Regions from separate parts of the Streptomyces sp. NPDC059009 genome, predicted to be linked through region 2. Evidence: riboswitches for the same ligand, from Rfam matches in the RefSeq annotation. Region 2 holds a riboswitch; the other holds the start of a gene.
What was found. A riboswitch is a leader RNA that binds a small molecule or an ion and turns the genes downstream of it on or off. The one in region 2 is predicted to bind S-adenosylmethionine.

Region 1: it holds a riboswitch for S-adenosylmethionine, as region 2 does, so the genes downstream of both, ACFWYM_RS25995 (aminotransferase class V-fold PLP-dependent enzyme) here and thrC (threonine synthase) in region 2, are expected to answer to the same signal.

What each region holds. Positions count from the first base shown of each region.
Region 1 is NZ_JBHYJB010000027.1:122,022-130,750, reverse strand. Features, by position in the region: gene ACFWYM_RS26010 (hypothetical protein) at 1-15, opposite strand, end outside; gene ACFWYM_RS26005 (rhomboid family intramembrane serine protease) at 202-939, shown strand; gene ACFWYM_RS26000 (Lrp/AsnC family transcriptional regulator) at 982-1,263, shown strand; gene ACFWYM_RS25995 (aminotransferase class V-fold PLP-dependent enzyme) at 1,304-2,665, opposite strand; SAM riboswitch class IV at 2,841-2,958, opposite strand; gene trpD (anthranilate phosphoribosyltransferase) at 3,044-4,108, opposite strand; gene ACFWYM_RS25985 (cytochrome bc complex cytochrome b subunit) at 4,262-5,905, opposite strand; gene ACFWYM_RS25980 (Rieske 2Fe-2S domain-containing protein) at 5,902-6,957, opposite strand; gene ACFWYM_RS25975 (c-type cytochrome) at 6,954-7,763, opposite strand; gene ACFWYM_RS25970 (heme-copper oxidase subunit III) at 7,880-8,500, opposite strand; gene ACFWYM_RS25965 (hypothetical protein) at 8,695-8,729, shown strand, end outside.
Region 2 is NZ_JBHYJB010000013.1:132,361-141,089, forward strand. Features, by position in the region: gene thrC (threonine synthase) at 1-1,192, opposite strand, end outside; SAM riboswitch class I at 1,210-1,392, opposite strand; gene ACFWYM_RS15765 (glucosyl-3-phosphoglycerate synthase) at 1,573-2,544, shown strand; gene ACFWYM_RS15770 (hypothetical protein) at 2,634-4,721, shown strand; gene ACFWYM_RS15775 (trehalose-6-phosphate synthase) at 4,902-6,323, shown strand; gene ACFWYM_RS15780 (right-handed parallel beta-helix repeat-containing protein) at 6,628-8,127, shown strand; gene otsB (trehalose-phosphatase) at 8,115-8,729, opposite strand, start outside.

The DNA of each region.
Region 1 (8,729 bases), on a different contig from region 2:
CAGGGGAACGCTCATCGTGGCTGTCCGCTTTCCTTCTGTCGTCTCTGACGGCTCTGACGGCTGTGTCGTCGGGTGTGTCGTCGGGCTCCATGACTCGTACTTCTCATGGTGCTCAATGCCCGTAACCCTATGCCCTGTAAGGGGCTCCGGGTGCGGCGAGGCGGTCTGTGCTGATTGCTCCGGTTACGCCATGCTCTGTTCATGATCAATACGTGGGGCGCAAAGGCGGGCCGGATCGTGCGCGGCCGGTCGGCCCCGGTCACGTACGCCCTGATCGCCGCCTGCTGCCTGGTCTTCGTGCTCTCCCCCGCCTCCGGACTCAACCCCGTGTACGGGACGGGCGACCGGCTCCTGGTCGCCCAGCAGGACTACTTCGCCCGCTGGGGCGTGGTGCCCGCACAGCTGTTCAGCGGCGTACCGCGCGCCGCGCTCACCCCGGGCACCGCGCTCTTCGTGCACGCCAGCTGGCTGCATCTGCTCGGCAACATGCTCTTCCTGTACGTCTTCGGGGTCATGGTCGAGGAACGCATGGGCCACCTCCAGTTCGCCCTCTTCTACCTGGTCTGCGGCTATCTCGCCCTGCTCGCCTACGCGGCGGCGCACGCCGGTTCGAACCAGACCCTGGTGGGCGCGTCCGGCGCGATCTCCGCGGTGCTGGGCGCCTTTCTCCGACTCTTCCCGAAGGCCCGCGTCACCAGTCTCTTCCCGTTCCTCTTCTTCCTGCCGCTGCGGTTTCCCGCGTGGGTCGTGCTGCCGTTCTGGGTGGCGATCCAGTGGCTGGCGGCGGGGCAGGGGGGACGCGGGCACGGGGTGGCGTATCTGGCGCACCTGGTGGGCTTCTCCCTGGGGTTCGCCTACGCCTGGGGGCTGTGTCTGCACACAAGAAGGTGCGCGCGAAGTGCTCCGTGCAAGGGTGGCGGTGGGAGACGGGCGGGCTAGGGTGAAGGGTCCAGCCATGGCCAGCGAGGGAGACACTCAGCCGTGATCACCGCGATCGTGCTCATCAAGACCAGCGTCGACCAGATCCCGGAGATCGCCGAGTCGATCGCCGCCCTGGACAGCGTCAGCGAGGTCTTCTCCGTGACGGGCACCTACGACCTGATCGCGATGGTGCGCGTGGCCCGCCACGACGACCTCGCGGACGTCATCCCCGGCAAGATCAGCAAGATCAAGGGCGTGGAGGGGACGGACACGCACGTCGCGTTCCGCACCTACTCCCAGCACGACCTGGAGGCGGCCTTCGCCATCGGGCTCGACAGCTGAGCCCTCCGCGAGAACACCGCCTCCACCGTCCCGGCTTTCCTCACACGGCCGGGACGCAACGCCCTTCCACCGTGCGGTAGTTCCACTTCGCGCCGTCCCGGACCAGCTCCTTGACGGCGCCCACGAAGCGCTCCACGTGCTCGTCCGGGGTGCCCGCGCCGAAGCTCACCCGGATCGCGTTGAGCGACTTCTCACCGGGCGCGGCCTCCGGGGCCCCGCACTCGCCGGGCTCGTCCGGCTCGCTGCCCAGCAGGGTGCGCACGAGCGGGTGGGCGCAGAAGAGACCGTCCCGGACCCCGATCCCGTACTCGGCGGAGAGCGCCGCCGCGAAGTGCGAGCTGTTCCAGCCCTCGACGACGAACGAGATGACGCCCACGCGCGGGGCGTCGTCCCCGAACAGCGAGAGCACCTTCACCTCGGGCACCTCGGCGAGCCCGGCCCGCACCGTCGCGATCAGGTGCTCCTCGCGGGCGACCAGCGTCTCGAAGCCGGCCTCGGTGAGGGCCTTGCAGGCGGAGGCGATCGAGTAGACGCCGATGACGTTCGGCGAACCGGCCTCGTGCCGCGCGGCGGTGTCGTGCCACTCGACGTCGACGCCCCCGTCCGCGCGTCGCGCCACCGTCCGCGAGGCCCCGCCGCCCGCGAGATACGGCTCGGCTCCCTGCAGCCAGTCGGCCCGCCCGGCGAGCACACCGGAGCCGAACGGCGCGTACAGCTTGTGCCCGGAGAACGCGATCCAGTCGACGTCCAACTCGCTGACGGAGACCGGGTGGTGGGGCGCCAGCTGCGCCGCGTCGAGCACGATCCGGGCGCCGTGGGCGTGGGCGGCGGCGGCCAGCTCCCGCACCGGCCACAGCTCCCCGGTCACATTGGACGCACCCGTCACACACACCAGGGCCGGCCCGTAGGGGTCGCGGTCGGCGAGGGCGCGCTCCAGGGTCTCGACGGCCTGCTGCGGGGTGCGCGGCGCGTTCAGGTAGGTGACGCGGGCGTCGCGCCACGGGAGGAGCGAGGCGTGGTGCTCGGTCTCGAAGACGAAGACCTGGCAGTCGGCGGGCAGCACGGCCGCGAGCAGGTTGAGCGAGTCGGTGGTCGAGCGCGTGAAGACGACCTGGTCGCCCTCGCGGCAGCCGAGGAACTCCGCGACCGTCCTGCGGCTGTTCTCGAAGAGGTCGGTGGAGAGCTGCGAGAGGTACCCGGCGCCACGGTGCACGCTGCCGTAGTACGGGGCGTACGCCGCCACGTCGTCCCACACCCGCTGCAGGGCCGGGGCACTCGCCGCGTAGTCGAGCGCCGCGTAGGTGACCTCGCCGCCGGTGACCAGCGGAACGGTGACGTCCCGGCCGAGGACCGGCAGCGGGGCACAGACGGACGAGTCGGCGGCAACGGCGGAAACAGACATGGCGAACTCCCGTGAGAGACAGGCGAATTCACTGTGGCGATGGTGCGGGAGAACGCACCGCGGCAGCACAGTGATGAAAGAAAAGGAAAGTGCGGAAGAGGGGCTTCGAAGCCCTATCGCATTCGCTTGCTCACGAGACTGCTCCCTTGAGGACCAGGACCCCAGGGTTCGCAGGGGTCCGCGCTTGCCGCGGACCTTGCTGTCCACGGCCTGGTCTTCACCCGGGGCACCCCGCCACGGACGGAGGGTTGCCGGACAGCGGGCCGGGGCCGTAGTCGCTGTCACTCATGACCTGTCCTGCATCTTGCCACACGATCAAGAACGCGCAAGGCGCAGTCCAGGATCCGGACTGCGCCCTGCGTCACACTCGATGCCGTGTCAGCGGTTGCTCGCCGCCACCCAGCGCTCCAGCGCCTTCCGCGCGGCGCCCGAGTCGATGGACTCGGCGGCCTTGTCGATGCCCGCGCGGATCCGCTCCACGAGGCTCCCCTCCCCCGCCTCCAGGGCCACCAGGGCCGCCGCCGAGTTCAGCAGCACCGCGTCCCGCACCGGCCCGGTCTCCCCGTCGAGGAGGTGCAGCGCGACCTTCGCGTTGTACGCGGCGTCGGCGCCTCGCAGCGCCTCGATGGGCACCACGCCGATCCCGACGTCGCGCGGATCGAAGGTCTCCTCGCGGACGGCGCCGTCGCGCACCACCCACACCCGGGACGTGCCCGTGAGCGTGAGCTCGTCCAGGCCGTCGTCGCCGCGGAACACCAGCGCGGAGGAGCCCCGCTCGGCGAGCACCCCGGCGATGATCGGCGCCACCCGGGCGTCGGCGACCCCGGTGGCCTGCGCCTTCACCTTGGCCGGGTTGGTGAGCGGGCCGAGGAAGTTGAAGGTCGTCCGGATCCCCAACTCCCGCCGCGCGGGCGCCACATGACGCAGCGCCGGGTGGAACTTCACCGCGAAGCAGAAGGTGATCCCGGCCTCCTGCGCCACCTCGGCCACCCGCTGCGGGGTGAGGTCGAGATTGACGCCCAGCTTCTCCAGTACGTCACTGGCGCCGCTGGCCGATGAGGCCGCCCTGTTGCCGTGCTTGACGACCTTCACGCCGGCGCCCGCGACGACGATCGCGGACATCGTGGAGATGTTGACGGTCTTGGCGCCGTCGCCGCCGGTGCCGACGATGTCGACGCTGGGGCCCGGCACGTCGATCACATGGGCGTGGTCGTACATGGCCCGCACCAGACCGGTGATCTCCTCGACGGTCTCGCCCTTGGCCCGCAGCGCGACGGCGAACCCGGCGATCTGCGCGTCCGTCGCCTCACCCCGCATGATGCGGTCCATCGCCCAGGCCGTGTCGTCGGCGCTCTGGTCGCGCCCGTCAAGGAGGCCGTTCAGCACGTCGGGCCAGGAACGGGCCGCCGCGGTGTCGCCTCCTGCGGGGGTCACATCGCTCATAACAGCTCCTGGATTCATCAACGTACAGAGGAAGGGAAGCGGGAACACACGTACCGCCACAGCCTATCCAGCCCAGCAGACAGCGGAGAGCCCTGTCCACATAGCTGGACAGGGCTCTCGCTGTGGCGACCTCGCGGTCAGAGCGTCAGAACATCAGTGGTGGCCGTGGCCGCTCGTGATCTCCTTGTACTCCTCGGCGGTGGGCTTGGGGATCTGGTTGTCCTCCCCGTAGTAGCCCTTGGAGAGCTTCGCCCGGAGCTTCTGCGAACCGGACACCTTGCGCTCGACACCGTTCTCGTCGACCGTCGGGCCGATCTCGGCGGGCTGGTACTGCTCGTGCGCGGTGAGCGTGTGCAGATGCTCCTGGCTGAGCGGCTCGTGGACCTCGATGAACTCACCGTGCGGCAGGCGCTTGATGATGCCGGACTCGCGCCCGTGCAACACCTTGTCCTTGTCGCGGCGCTGGAGGCCGAGGCAGATCCGCTTGGTGGCGATGAACGCGAGCACCGGTCCGACGAAGAAGAAGATCCGGACGAACCAGGTGATCGAGTTGATCGACAGGTGGAAGTGCGTGGCCCACAGGTCGTTGCCACCACCGACCATCATGATGAAGTACGCGGTCAGCCAGGCGACACCGAAGGCCGTACGGGTCGGGGCGTTGCGCGGGCGGTCCAGGATGTGGTGCTCGCGCTTGTCCCCGGTGACCCAGGACTCGATGAACGGGTAGACCGCGAGGGCCACCAGGACCAGCGGGAAGATCGCCAGCGGGATCATCACGCCCAGGACGAGCGTGTGGCCCCAGGCGTTGATCTCCCAGCCGGGCATCACACGGATCAGACCCTCGGCGAAGCCCATGTACCAGTCGGGCTGGGCGCCGGTGGACACCTGGTCCGGACGGTACGGGCCGATGGCCCAGATCGGGTTGATCGAGGCGATCGCCGCGATGACCGCGATGACACCGAAGACCAGGAAGAAGAAGCCTCCGGCCTTGGCCATGTAGACCGGCAGCAGCGGCATGCCGACGACGTTCTTCTCGGACTTGCCGGGACCCGCGAACTGCGTGTGCTTGTGGTAGAAGACCAGGATCAGGTGCGCCACCATCAGGCCGAGCATGATGCCCGGCAGCAGCAGGATGTGGACCGAGTAGAACCGGGCCACGAAGTCGCCGCCGGGGAACTCGCCGCCGAACAGGAACATCGACAGGTAGGTGCCGATGACCGGCACCGACAGGATCGCGCCCTGCATGAAGCGGACACCGGTGCCGGAGAGCAGGTCGTCCGGGAGCGAGTAACCGGTGAAGCCGGTGAACATGCCGAGGACGAACAGCAGGAAGCCGAACAGCCAGTTGACCTCACGCGGCTTGCGGAAGGCACCCGTGAAGAAGACGCGCATCATGTGCACGAACATGCCGGCGAGGAAGATCAGCGCCGCCCAGTGGTGGATCTGCCGGATCAGCAGACCACCGCGCACATCGAAGGAGATGTGCATGGTCGAGTTGAACGCCTCGGACATCAGCTGACCCTGCAGCGGGACGTAGCTGCCGTGGTACTCCACCTCGTTCATCGACGGGTGGAAGAACAGCGTCAGATACACACCCGTGAGGATGATGATGATGAAGCTGTACATGCAGATCTCGCCGAGCATGAAGGACCAGTGGTCCGGAAAGATCTTGCGCATGTTGGCCTTGGCCAGGGAGTAGATCCCCAGGCGGCCGTCGGCCCAGTCGGCGACCCGCTCACCGGCGGGTGCCTTCTTGCGGCTGTCGGCCGTGCCGGCCGACGTCGTCTCGGTGCTCATCCGCGCTCCCAGAAGGCAGGACCGACGGGCTCTTCGAAGTCGCCGAGCGCCTCGAGGTAGCCCTCGTCGTTCACGCCGATGCGCAGCTGCGGCAGGGCGTGACCGGCCGGGCCGAAGATGACCTTGGCGCCGTCGGAAAGGTCGAAGGTGGACTGGTGACACGGGCAGAGGACGTGGTGCGTCTGCTGCTCGTACAGGGAGATCGGGCAGCCCACGTGGGTGCAGATCTTGGAGAAGGCGACAACGCCTTCGTGCGACCAGTCCAGCTCGCGCTTGTCCTTGATGTTCCCCGGCTGGATCCGGATGATCATCAAGGCGGCCTTGGCGATCTGGGTCTGGAAGTCGTGGTCCTTCTCCTCCAGGCCCTCGGGCTTGGCGAAGGTCAGCGAACCGACCTGGACGTCCTCGGGCCGCAGCGGCTCGTTCGTGTTCATGTTCACGAGCAGCTTGCCCTTGGACCACAGCGTGTGCCGCAGCTTGTCCTCGGGCAGCGGGCCCAGGTCACGCAGCAGGACGACGCCGGAGAGCGGGACCAGCGTGAGCGCGCCGAACATCGTGTTGCGGATCAGCTTGCGCCGTCCGAACTGCGACTCCTTGGCGCCCTGCTTGAAGTCCGCCAGGACCTTGGCCTTGACGTCGGGCTCGGCCGCGATGGCGTGGCGCTCATCGGCGATCTCCTCGTCGGACATCAGGGTGCGGGCCCAGTGGACCGCCCCCGCGCCGATGCAGAAGAGCGCGATACCGAGGGTCAGGCCCAGGGCGAAGTTGAGGCCGCTGATGTGACCGATGGGCCAGACGTAGATGCTCTTGTCCGGCTTGATGGCCACGTACGAGGCGATGAAGCCGACCGTGGCCAGCATCGACAGCGTGAACAGGAAGGCCACGACGCGCTCGGACCGCTTGGCGGCCCGCTCGTCGATGTCCTGCACACGGTGCTCGTGGGGCGGCAGCCCGGGGTCGGCGAAGGGGTTGTCCTTCGCCTTCTCTACGGCACCGTGGCCGTTGTCCTGCGCGCTGGGCAGGTTCTCTTCTGGAATTTCTTCGGTAGTCATGACTTCTTGGCCTTTGCGGTCCGGGCGGCGACCCACACGGCGACCGCGATCAGGGCGCCGAGACCGAAGATCCAGCCGAAGAGACCTTCACTGACCGGTCCCAGACCGCCCAGCTTCAGACCGCCAGGGCTCTCGGTCTTGTCGCTGTTGACCGCGTCGAGGTACGCGATGATGTCCTTCTTTTCCTTCTCCGGCATCGTCGTGTCGGGGAAGGACGGCATGTTCTGCGGGCCGGTCTGCATGGCCTCGTAGACGTGCTTCGGGTCGACATCTTCCAACGACGGCGCGAACTTGCCGTGCGTCAACGCGCCACCCTCACCGGTGAAGTTGTGGCACTGCGCGCAGTTGGTACGGAAGAGCTCGCCACCCTTGGCGATGTCCGCACCGTCCGGGCTGTACTGGTTCTTCGTGGGGATGGAGGGACCCGCGCCCAGCGACGAGATGTACGCAGCGAGCTGGTCGATCTGGGCCTGGTTGTAGATGACCTTCTTCTTCGGCGCCTGGGCGCCCTGCTGCTGCAGCGGCATGCGGCCGGTGCCGACCTGGAAGTCGACCGCGGCGGCGCCTACGCCGACCAGGCTCGGACCGTCAGAGGTGCCCTGACCGCCGGTTCCGTGGCAGCTGGAGCAGCCCACGGCGTAGAGCTTCTTGCCCTCGGCGATGGCGAGGGACTGGGCGGTGTCATCGGCCTGCGCCTTGTCCGCCGGCGCGAACGCGGCGTACAGCCCCCCGGTGGCCGCCAGCGCGAGGAGTAGGACGACGACCGCCGCCAGCGGATGGCGTCGTCGTGCGGAGAGCTTTTTCACGGATTACCCCGGTGTCAGGATCTTCTGCGTCGATGCTTCTGGAATGTGTCGGTGGGCCACTGCGACGTGCCGCTCACCTCTTGGACGTTCGCGGCTCGCCGGATGTGACACGCCGATTACTTGATCATGTAGATCGTGGCGAAGAGGCCGATCCACACGACATCGACGAAGTGCCAGTAGTAGGACACGACGATGGCTGCGGTCGCCTGCTCGTGGGTGAACCTCCGGGCCGCATAGGTGCGGCCGAGGACCAGCAGGAAGGCGATGAGTCCGCCTGTCACGTGCAGTCCGTGGAAGCCGGTGGTCAGGTAGAACACCGAGCCGTACGGGTCCGACGAGAGCGAGAGACCCTCGTGCTTGACCAGCTCGGTGTACTCGAAGACCTGACCGCCGATGAAGATCGCACCCATGATGAAGGTGACGATGAACCACATCCGGAGCTTCTTCACGTCCCCGCGCTCGGCAGCGAAGACGCCGAGCTGGCAGGTGAGGGAGGAGAGCACCAGGATCGTGGTGTTGGTCGCTGAGAACGGGAAGTTCAGGCTCGAGGCCATTTCCTTCCAGTGATCAGGACCCGTCACCGATCGCAGGGTGAAGTACATCGCGAAGAGGGCCGCGAAGAACATCAGCTCGGAACTCAGCCAGATGATGGTTCCGACGCTGGTGAGGTTCGGTCGATTGACCGGCGGGTGCGCGTGCCCGGTATCTACTGTCGTTGCTGTCGCCACGACCGACATTATGTCGGTCGCTTATCCCGCCCTCACCCCGGGGGGTGCCGTTCGGAGTGTCTACGGGGTGTGTCCTGCCCGTATGGCCCATCAGGGGCCTGTCCGAACCGGTGTTGACGGGGTGTCGGGAGGAGTAGCATCCGCGCATCGGTTCCCGATCTCACAGACGGCTAGGCCCGACGCAACGACGTATCGGAGGAACAATGCAGCCGACCGCCACGGTGCTGGTCTACAGCGA
Region 2 (8,729 bases):
CCGTGTTCAGCACGACCGTGGTGAGGTTCGGGTCGATGGCGCCCGCCTCGATCAGCTTCCTGGTGACGCCCAGGGTCACACCGCCCGCCGTCTCGGCGAAGATCCCCTCGGTCTGGGCGAGCAGCTTGATCGCGTCCACGACCTGCTCGTCGTCGACGTCCTCCACGGCCCCGCCCGTGCGGCGCGCGATGTCCAGGACGTACGGGCCGTCGGCCGGGTTGCCGATGGCGAGGGACTTGGCGATCGTGTTCGGCTTCTGCGGGCGGACGACGTCGTGGCCGCCCTTGTAGGCGACGGAGACCGGCGAGCAGCCCTCGGCCTGGGCGCCGAAGAGCTTGTAGGGCTTGTCCTCGACGAGGCCGAGCTTGATCAGCTCCTGCAGCCCCTTGTCGATCTTCGTGAACTGGGAGCCGGAGGCGATCGGGATGACCAGCTGGTCGGGCAGCTGCCAGCCGAGCTGCTCGCAGATCTCGTACGCGAGGGTCTTGGAGCCCTCTCCGTAGTACGGCCGCAGGTTCACGTTCACGAAGCCCCAGCCCTCGCCCAGCGGGTCGCCGATGAGCTCGGAGCAGAAGCGGTTCACATCGTCGTAGTTGCCCTCGATGGCGACGAGGTCACCGCCGTAGACACCGGCCATGACGACCTTGCCCTGCTCCAGGTCGTGCGGGATGAAGACGCAGGAGCGGAAGCCGGCGCGGGCGGCGGCGGCGCCGACGGCACCGGCCAGGTTGCCGGTCGAGGAGCAGGACAGGGTGGTGAAGCCGAAGGCGCGCGCGGCCTCGATGGCCTGCGCGACGACGCGGTCCTTGAAGGAGTGCGTGGGGTTGCCGGAGTCGTCCTTGACGAACAACTTGCCCTGCGCGACGCCCAGTTCGCGGGCGAGGTTGTCGGCCTTGACCAGCTTCGTCCAGCCCGGGTTCAGGTTCGGCTTCTCGGCGACGTCGGCCGGGACGGGCAGCAGCGGGGCGTAGCGCCAGACGTTGGCGGGGCCGGCCTCGATCTGCTTGCGGAGGGCTTCCGGGCCAGTGGCCGGGAGGTCGTAGGCGACTTCGAGGGGGCCGAAACACTCGGCGCAGGCGAAGATCGGGCCGAGCTCGAAGCGGGTTCCGCACTCACGGCAGGAGAGGCCGGAGGCCGGACCGAGGTCTACGGGGGTGGTGGTACCAGTGGTGGCGACAGTCTGCACAGCCATGGAGGCGAGGCCCTTTCTCCTCATCTTCCCCGCGACGCACTTCGCCGCGAGACGGAATTGGCACCTTCCCTAGCCGGGAGCCTCGCGAGTCGACAGTTGCGGTGTCGCACGCAGTGACACTTTGCGCCTGCCGGCGCGTGGCGGCTGGAGGGTTGCCGGGGCTTCAACGGGCCGTATCCCTCTGCCCCTCTGGATGAGCGGTATTCGGTTGTTGATCTTTGGTTCGCCCTCTCGGGCGGCGGCGGCCCCCGACATGCGATGGTCACCGGCCTTGCTCAAGACTGTAACCGACGGACAGGACCCTTGAGATAGTCGTCCGAACCGCGAGATGGATCACACCCGCCCGTCGCCCACCACCCTCTGCGAAGGAGCCGCTGACCGTGCTGGAAGAAGTCGAGCGCTGGCTGAGCAGGCGTTCCTGGTCCGTGGCCGACCGTCCGCTCGATGAGCTCCTCGCCGCGAAGCGGGCCGGTGGCACCACCGTGAGCGTCGTCCTGCCCGCCCTCGACGAGGAGGAGACGGTCGGCGAGATCGTCGCCGAGATCCGCCGCGAGCTGATCGAGAAGGCCCCGCTCGTCGACGAGCTGGTGGTGATCGACTCCGGCTCGGCGGACGGCACCGCGAAGGTCGCGCGCGAGGCAGGTGCCCGTGTCATACACCGGGACGAGGTGCTGCCCCGGATTCCGGTGGTCCCCGGTAAGGGTGAGGTGCTGTGGCGCTCGCTCCTCGTGACGAGCGGCGACATCGTGTGCTTCATCGACGCGGACCTCAAGGAGTTCTCGGCGGACTTCGTCTCGGGCATCGTCGGGCCGCTCCTGACCGACCCGGACGTGGAGTTCGTGAAGGCGATGTACGACCGGCCGCTCGGCGCCGAGTTCGATGCGCGCTCCTCCGGCACGACGGCGGGCCAGGGGGGCCGGGTCACCGAGCTGATGGCGCGCCCGCTGCTCAACTTCCACTGGCCCCAATTGGCCGGATTCGTCCAGCCGTTGGGCGGCGAGTACGCGGCGCGGCGCTCGCTCCTGGAGCGGCTGCCCTTCCCCGTCGGGTACGGGGTCGAGCTGGGCCTGCTCGTCGACGCGCTGCACACGGTGGGCCTGGACGCGCTCGCGCAGGTCGACGTCGGGGTGCGCAAGCACCGGCACCAGGACGGGCAGGCGCTCGGGCGGATGGCGGCGGCGATCTACCGGACGGCACAGCTGCGCCTGGCCCGCGGGCATCTGGTGCGGCCCGAGCTGACCCAGTTCGTGCGCGGGGAGCACGGCTTCGAGCCGCGTACGTACGCGGTGGACACGGAGGAGCGGCCGCCGATGTCCGGTATCGAGGAGTACGCGACCAGACGCGTGGCGTAGGCCCCGTACGCCGGGCGTGGGGGCGTGGCGTAGCCGCAAACGATCATGCGCTTTGCCTAAATTTCCCATTTATGTGGGTTAGACAAGTTATGAGAGCGATGCGGCGCATCGGCGGCATGACGCTCGCCACCGTCACCGTCGCGGCCGGGGCGCTCTGCGCCGCCACCGCACCCGCCTCGGCCGAGGTGATCGAGCCGTTCGCCAAGCGCTACGACGAATCGCTGTACGGCGACTTCAAGACCATCGGCAACACGGTCCTGGACTGCCCGACGGCCCCGGCCGACGTGGCCGCCTCCTGCCGGGAGACGCAGCAGTCCCAGGGCACCAAGAACAACAACAACTTCATCGAGCAACGCATCAACGTGGCCGGCCTGAGCGGCACCTTCGACTCCAGCACGGGCCAGGTGGCCATCCCGCCCGGCGCCAAGGTCGACTACGCGCGCCTGTTCTGGGGCGGCAACGCGGGCACGCACCGCTTCGGCAGGACCGTCCGCAACATCTGCGACCTCAACCGCGAGGGCAACCTCCCCGTCGCCCCGGCCCCCGGCGACCCGCTCACCACCCGCCCGGTCATCCGCGTCGGCGGCGGCACCCAGTCCCGGGTGACCGTGGAGAACGCGGTCAGGTCCCCCAACGCCACCCAGGGCCCGCACTACTACACGGCCGAGGCCAACGTCACCGACGCCTTCAAGGGCGCGCCCACCGGCAGCCCCGTCGAGGTGGCCGTCGGCGACATCTGGGCGCCGAACGGTCAGGGCTGCGTCGGCGGCTGGTCGCTCACCGTCGTCTACAAGTACGACGGCCCCAACGCCCAGTACGCGCCCGACCGCCGCAACGTCTACATCTGGGGCGGTCACGTCATCCAGCGCTCGGTCCGGAGCAAGGCCCTCGCGGACAGCTCCACCACGGTCCCGGTCGACGGCTTCTACCGGACCGACGGCGACATCCACGCGAGCGTCACGGCGTACGAGGGCGACTGGAACACCAAGGGCGACCAGTTCCTCGTCGACGGGAAGCCCGTCACCGAGTCGCACACCGGCAGGACCGACAACTTCTTCATCAGTGAGGACGACGGCGCCCTCAACCCCAAGTACCGCAACAACCTGAGCATCGACGCCAAGGCGTTCAGGGTGCCGGACGGAGCCATCCCGGTCGGCGCCAAGTCGGCCAAGCTCACCTTCACCACCACGGGCGACGTGTACGTCCCCTCACAGCTGGCGCTCTCCGTCCCCGTGCCCGACCTGGAGGTCACCAAGACCGCCTCCCCCGAGAAGGTCGAGCCGGGAGACACCCTGACCTACACGGTCAAGGCGAAGAACATCAGCAAACTCCCCTACCCCGCAGCCAAGTTCAGCGACGACCTCTCCGACAACCTCGACGACGCGACGTACAACAACGACGCGAAGGCGGACATCGGCAAGGTCTCCTACAGCGAGCCGAAGATCAGCTACACCGGCGACATCCCGGCCGGGCAGACGGCGACCGTCACGTACTCGGTGAAGGTCAACGACCCGGTCAGCGGCGACGGAAAGCTGCGCAACAACGTCGATGTGGAGTCCCCGCGCTCCAACTGCGACGAGGACAGCACCGACCGGCACTGCGGCACGACGCCGATCCTCATCCGGCAGCCCGCGCCGCCGCAGAACCAGCCACCGGTCACCGTCGAGACCCACCCGCAGACCCGGGTCGCGCCCGCCTGCTCCTCCGTGAAGAACACCATCACGGTGAAGAACAAGTCGGACCGCGACCGCACCGGCGCCACCGCGTCCTGGCCGGTCAAGCCCGGCTCGTCGGAGCCCGTCGCCAGCAGCGGAAAGGTGACGAAGAAGGGCTCGACCTACACCTGGACCGGCGACGTCAAGGCGCACGGCACCGTCACGATCACGCAGAACGTCAAGGTGTCCTGCACGCCCGGCGAGGTCACCGTCATCACGGTGACGGCGCCCGGCAGCAACTGCTCCAAGACGATGCGCGGCGGCGACGACCCGTGCACCACGGCGATCCTCTCCCAGCGGGTCCAGGGCCGCCCCGGCCCGCACGCGCCGCAGCACCCCGGCGGCGGCGAACTGGCCGAGACCGGCGACGACTCCTCCGCCCTCCTGTACGCGGGCCTCGCGGCCTCGCTGTGCGGGCTCGGGGTGCTGGCGCTCGCGGCGGTGCGCAGCCGCAGGGACTGACGGACGCTCACAGAGGGACTGACGGTCTCTCGTATCTCGCAGAGGTGTTGACGGTCTCTCGTATCTCGCAGAGGTACTGACGGTCTCTCGTATACGGACGGGAACGGCCGGACTCGCCAAAGAGTCCGGCCGTTCCCGTCCGCACGTTTGAGCGTTTCCGGGACAGGCTAGTTTCGCTGCATGGTCTCCGAGCAGTCAGCACAGTCGGCACAGTCCCAGGTTCTCGTCGCGTCCAACCGCGGCCCCGTCTCGTACGAGGTGGCGGACGACGGCACACTCACCCCCAAGCGCGGCGGGGGCGGCCTCGTCTCCGCGCTCAGCGTCGTCGAGGACAAGCTGTGGGTGTGCGCGGCGCTGAGCGACGGGGACCGCGAGGCGGTGCGGCGCGGGGTCGGCGAGCCCGGGGTGCGGATGCTGGACATCGACGCCGACGTGCACGCGGACGCGTACAACGGCATCGCGAACTCGGTGCTGTGGTTCGTGCACCACATGCTGTACCAGACGCCTCTGGAGCCGTCGTTCGGGACGGAGTTCCGGCGCCGCTGGGCGTCGTACGAGGCGTACAACCAGGCGTTCGCCGAGGCGTTGGCACAGGAGGCGGCGCCGGGGGCGACGGTGGTGGTGCAGGACTATCACCTGGCGCTGGTGCCGGGGATGCTGCGCGAGTTGAGGGACGACCTGCGGATCGGGCACTTCTCGCACACCCCCTGGGCGCCCGTCGACTACTTCCGGATGCTGCCGGACGACATCGCGGAGCAGCTCCTGCGCGGCATGCTCGGCGCGGACCGGCTCGGTTTCCTCACCGCACGGTGGGCGGACGCGTTCACGGAGTGCTGCGTGCGGATCCTCGGCGGGACGTCGGGCACCCGGATCGGGGTGCACGGCCTCGGCGCCGACGCGGACTTCCTGCGGGAGCGGTCGCGGCGGGACGACGTGGAGGAGCGGATCGGGGGGCTGCGGGAGCAGATCGGCGGGGACGGGTCCGGGAGCGGTTCCGGGGACGGCGCCCGGAAGGTGATCGTCCGGGTGGACCGGACGGAGCTCTCGAAGAACATCGTGCGGGGCCTGCGGGCGTACGAGCTGCTCCTGGAGACGCGGCCCGAGTGGCGGGAGCGGGTGGTGCACCTCGCGTTCGCGTATCCCTCGCGGCAGGATCTCGCGGTGTACCGCGACTACACGGCGGAGGTGTCGCGGGTCGCGGAGTCGATCAACTCCCGTTTCGGCACGGCGGGCTGGACCCCGGTGATCCTCCACGTCAAGGACGACTTCGCCCGCTCCCTCGCCGCGTACCGGCTGGCGGACGTGGCGCTGGTGAACCCCATCCGGGACGGCATGAACCTCGTCGCCAAGGAGGTTCCCGTGGTGTCGGACGAGGGGTGTGTGCTGGTGCTTTCGCGGGAGGCGGGGGCGTTTGCGGAGTTGGGGGAGGATGCGGTGGTCGTGAATCCGTATGACGTCACGGGGACGGCGGGGGCGCTTCATGAGGCGTTGACCATGCCGGTGGAGGAGCGGGCTGAGCGGACGAAGCGGCTTGCGGCTGCGGCGACTGCGTTGCCGCCCGGGCAGTGGTTCCTGGACCAGTTGCGGGCGCTGGACGCCTGACCCCTGCGGGGCTTCTTCCCCAACCCCGCCCCTTCCCGGTCCGGCGACTCCGTCGCCCCTGGGCGGGCCTCTTGGGGCTGCGCCCCCAGCCCCCGCTATCGGCGCTGAACGCGCCTCGTCCTCAATCGCCGGACGGGCTGAGAGGCCGGCCCGTCCGGGGGTCTGGGGGCGGAGCCCCCTGCGCGCGCGGAGCGCGCCAATAGATGCAGCCGGGTAGGGGCGGGACTGGGGAAAAGTAACGTCCAACAGCAACCGCCGTTTGTCCATGGGCCCTTGAGGGTGTGCCCGACTACGTTCCGGGGCCATGCCCCTACGCCCCCTCCTCCTGGCCACCGCCCTGGCCACAGCAGCCGCCACCCCCACAGCGACCGCCACCCCCCGCACCCCCACCACCCACTACCTCGACTGCCAACGCGGCGACGACGCCGCGAGCGGCACCTCCCCCGCCACCGCCTGGCGCACCCTCGCCCAGGCGAGCGCCCACACCTACGCCCCCGGCGAGCGCCTCCTCCTCAAGCGCGGCACGCAGTGCGACGGCGTGCTCGCGCCCCGGGGGAAGGGGGCACAGGGGGCGCCCGTGCGGATCGACGCCTACGGGAGCAAGAGGGCGGGCAAGCCGCACATCGAGGGCGGAGGCGCCCGCGCCGCCCTGCTCCTCAGCAACACCGAGCAGTGGGAGATCCGCAACCTCGACCTCTCCAACACCGGCCCCGCCACCACCACCGACCGCCGCGCGGGCCTCTACGTCGAGCTCACCGACTACGGCGTCGCCCACCACTTCGTCGTCGAGGGCGTCGACGTCCACGACGTCAACGGCGCCGACTTCAAGGACCCGGACCCGAGTGGGGGGATCCTCTTCACGGTGAAGGGAGCCACCACCCCCACCCGGTTCGACGGCATCCGCGTCGACCGCTCCACCGTCCGCCACGTCGACCGCACCGGCATCGCCACCTCCTCCACCTGGAAGCGCGCCTCCGGGGCCGGTCAGATCCAGTCCACCGACGTCCAGTTCACGCGCAACAAGGTGTACGACGTCGGGGGCGACGGCATCGTCGTGCAGAAGGCGCGCGGCGCCCTCGTCGAGCGCAACCTCGTCGACGGGTTCAACATGCGGTCGGCCGGCTACAACGCCGGGGTGTGGGCCTGGGACGCGGACGACGTGCTGTACCAGTACAACGAGGTCAGCGGGGGGCACGGGACCCGGGACTCCATGGCGTACGACATCGACGGCGGCAACAACCGCAACGTCTACCGCTACAACTACAGCCACGACAACGAGGGCGGCTTCCTGCTCGTCTGCAACGCCGAAGGCATGGTGAGCGACGGGAACCGCGTCCACGACAACATCAGTGTCAACGACCGGAACACGGCCTCGCCTTATGGAGTCGTCTCCGTCGTCTGCGGTGCTTCCACCAATACGCGGATCTACCGCAACACCATCGTCACCAACCGGTCCGACACCGCCCTCGTCTCCAACAACGGCCCCACGGGCGTCACGTTCGAGGACAACGTGTTCGTGGGGGCGGCGGCCGGCCAGGGGTCCCCGATCCGTGACACCGTGAGCACCTATCGCAACAACCTCTACTGGCGCACCGACCAGCCCCGTGACACCACCGGCGTCCGCGCCGACCCGCTGCTCCGGTCCGCCGCGCCGGGCGCCCCCGACGACGTACGCCTGAAGGACGGCTCACCCGCGCGCGGGGCCGGGTCCGTGGACGGAGGCGGGGACGACGGGACCGCCTACGACTACTTCGGCAATCCCATTCCGGACCCGCCCAACATCGGGGCGGATCAGTCGAGTTGAGCGGAGAGTTGAGCGGAGATCGACTGCAGCAGGGCCACCACGCCCTCCGGGCCGTCCACCACCAGGTCCGCGCGGCCCGTGAGTTCGGCGACCTCCGGGCTGCCGCTGCACACCTTCAGGCCCGCGATCCGGTCGGAGCGGAGCTTCTCCACGGCCGCGAAGGCGGTGAGGTCGCCGAGGTCGTCGCCCGCGTACAGGACGGACTCGGCGCCCACCTCGCGGACGTAGTCGGCGAGGGCGACGCCCTTGTCCATGCCGGGCGGGCGGAGCTCCAGGACCAGGCGGCCCGGTTCGACGATCAGGCCGTGGCGGGAGGCGAGTTCGGCGAGGGGCGCGCTCAGTTCGTCGAAGGCGGCCTGGGGGTCCTTCGCGCGGCGCGTGTGGACGGCGAGGGCGCGGCCCTTCTCCTCGATCCAGATGCCGCTCCAGGCGCCGATCGCGTCGAGGAATCCGGGGAGTTCGGCGCGCACGGAGGCGACACCGGGGTGCGGGTCCGCGGCGCGCACCGTGCCGGTGACCGCGTCCCAGCGCTCCGCGCCGTAGTGCCCGAGGACGACGAGGTGTTCCAGGCCCGGGACGCCCGCGAGGCCGCCGTAGCGGAC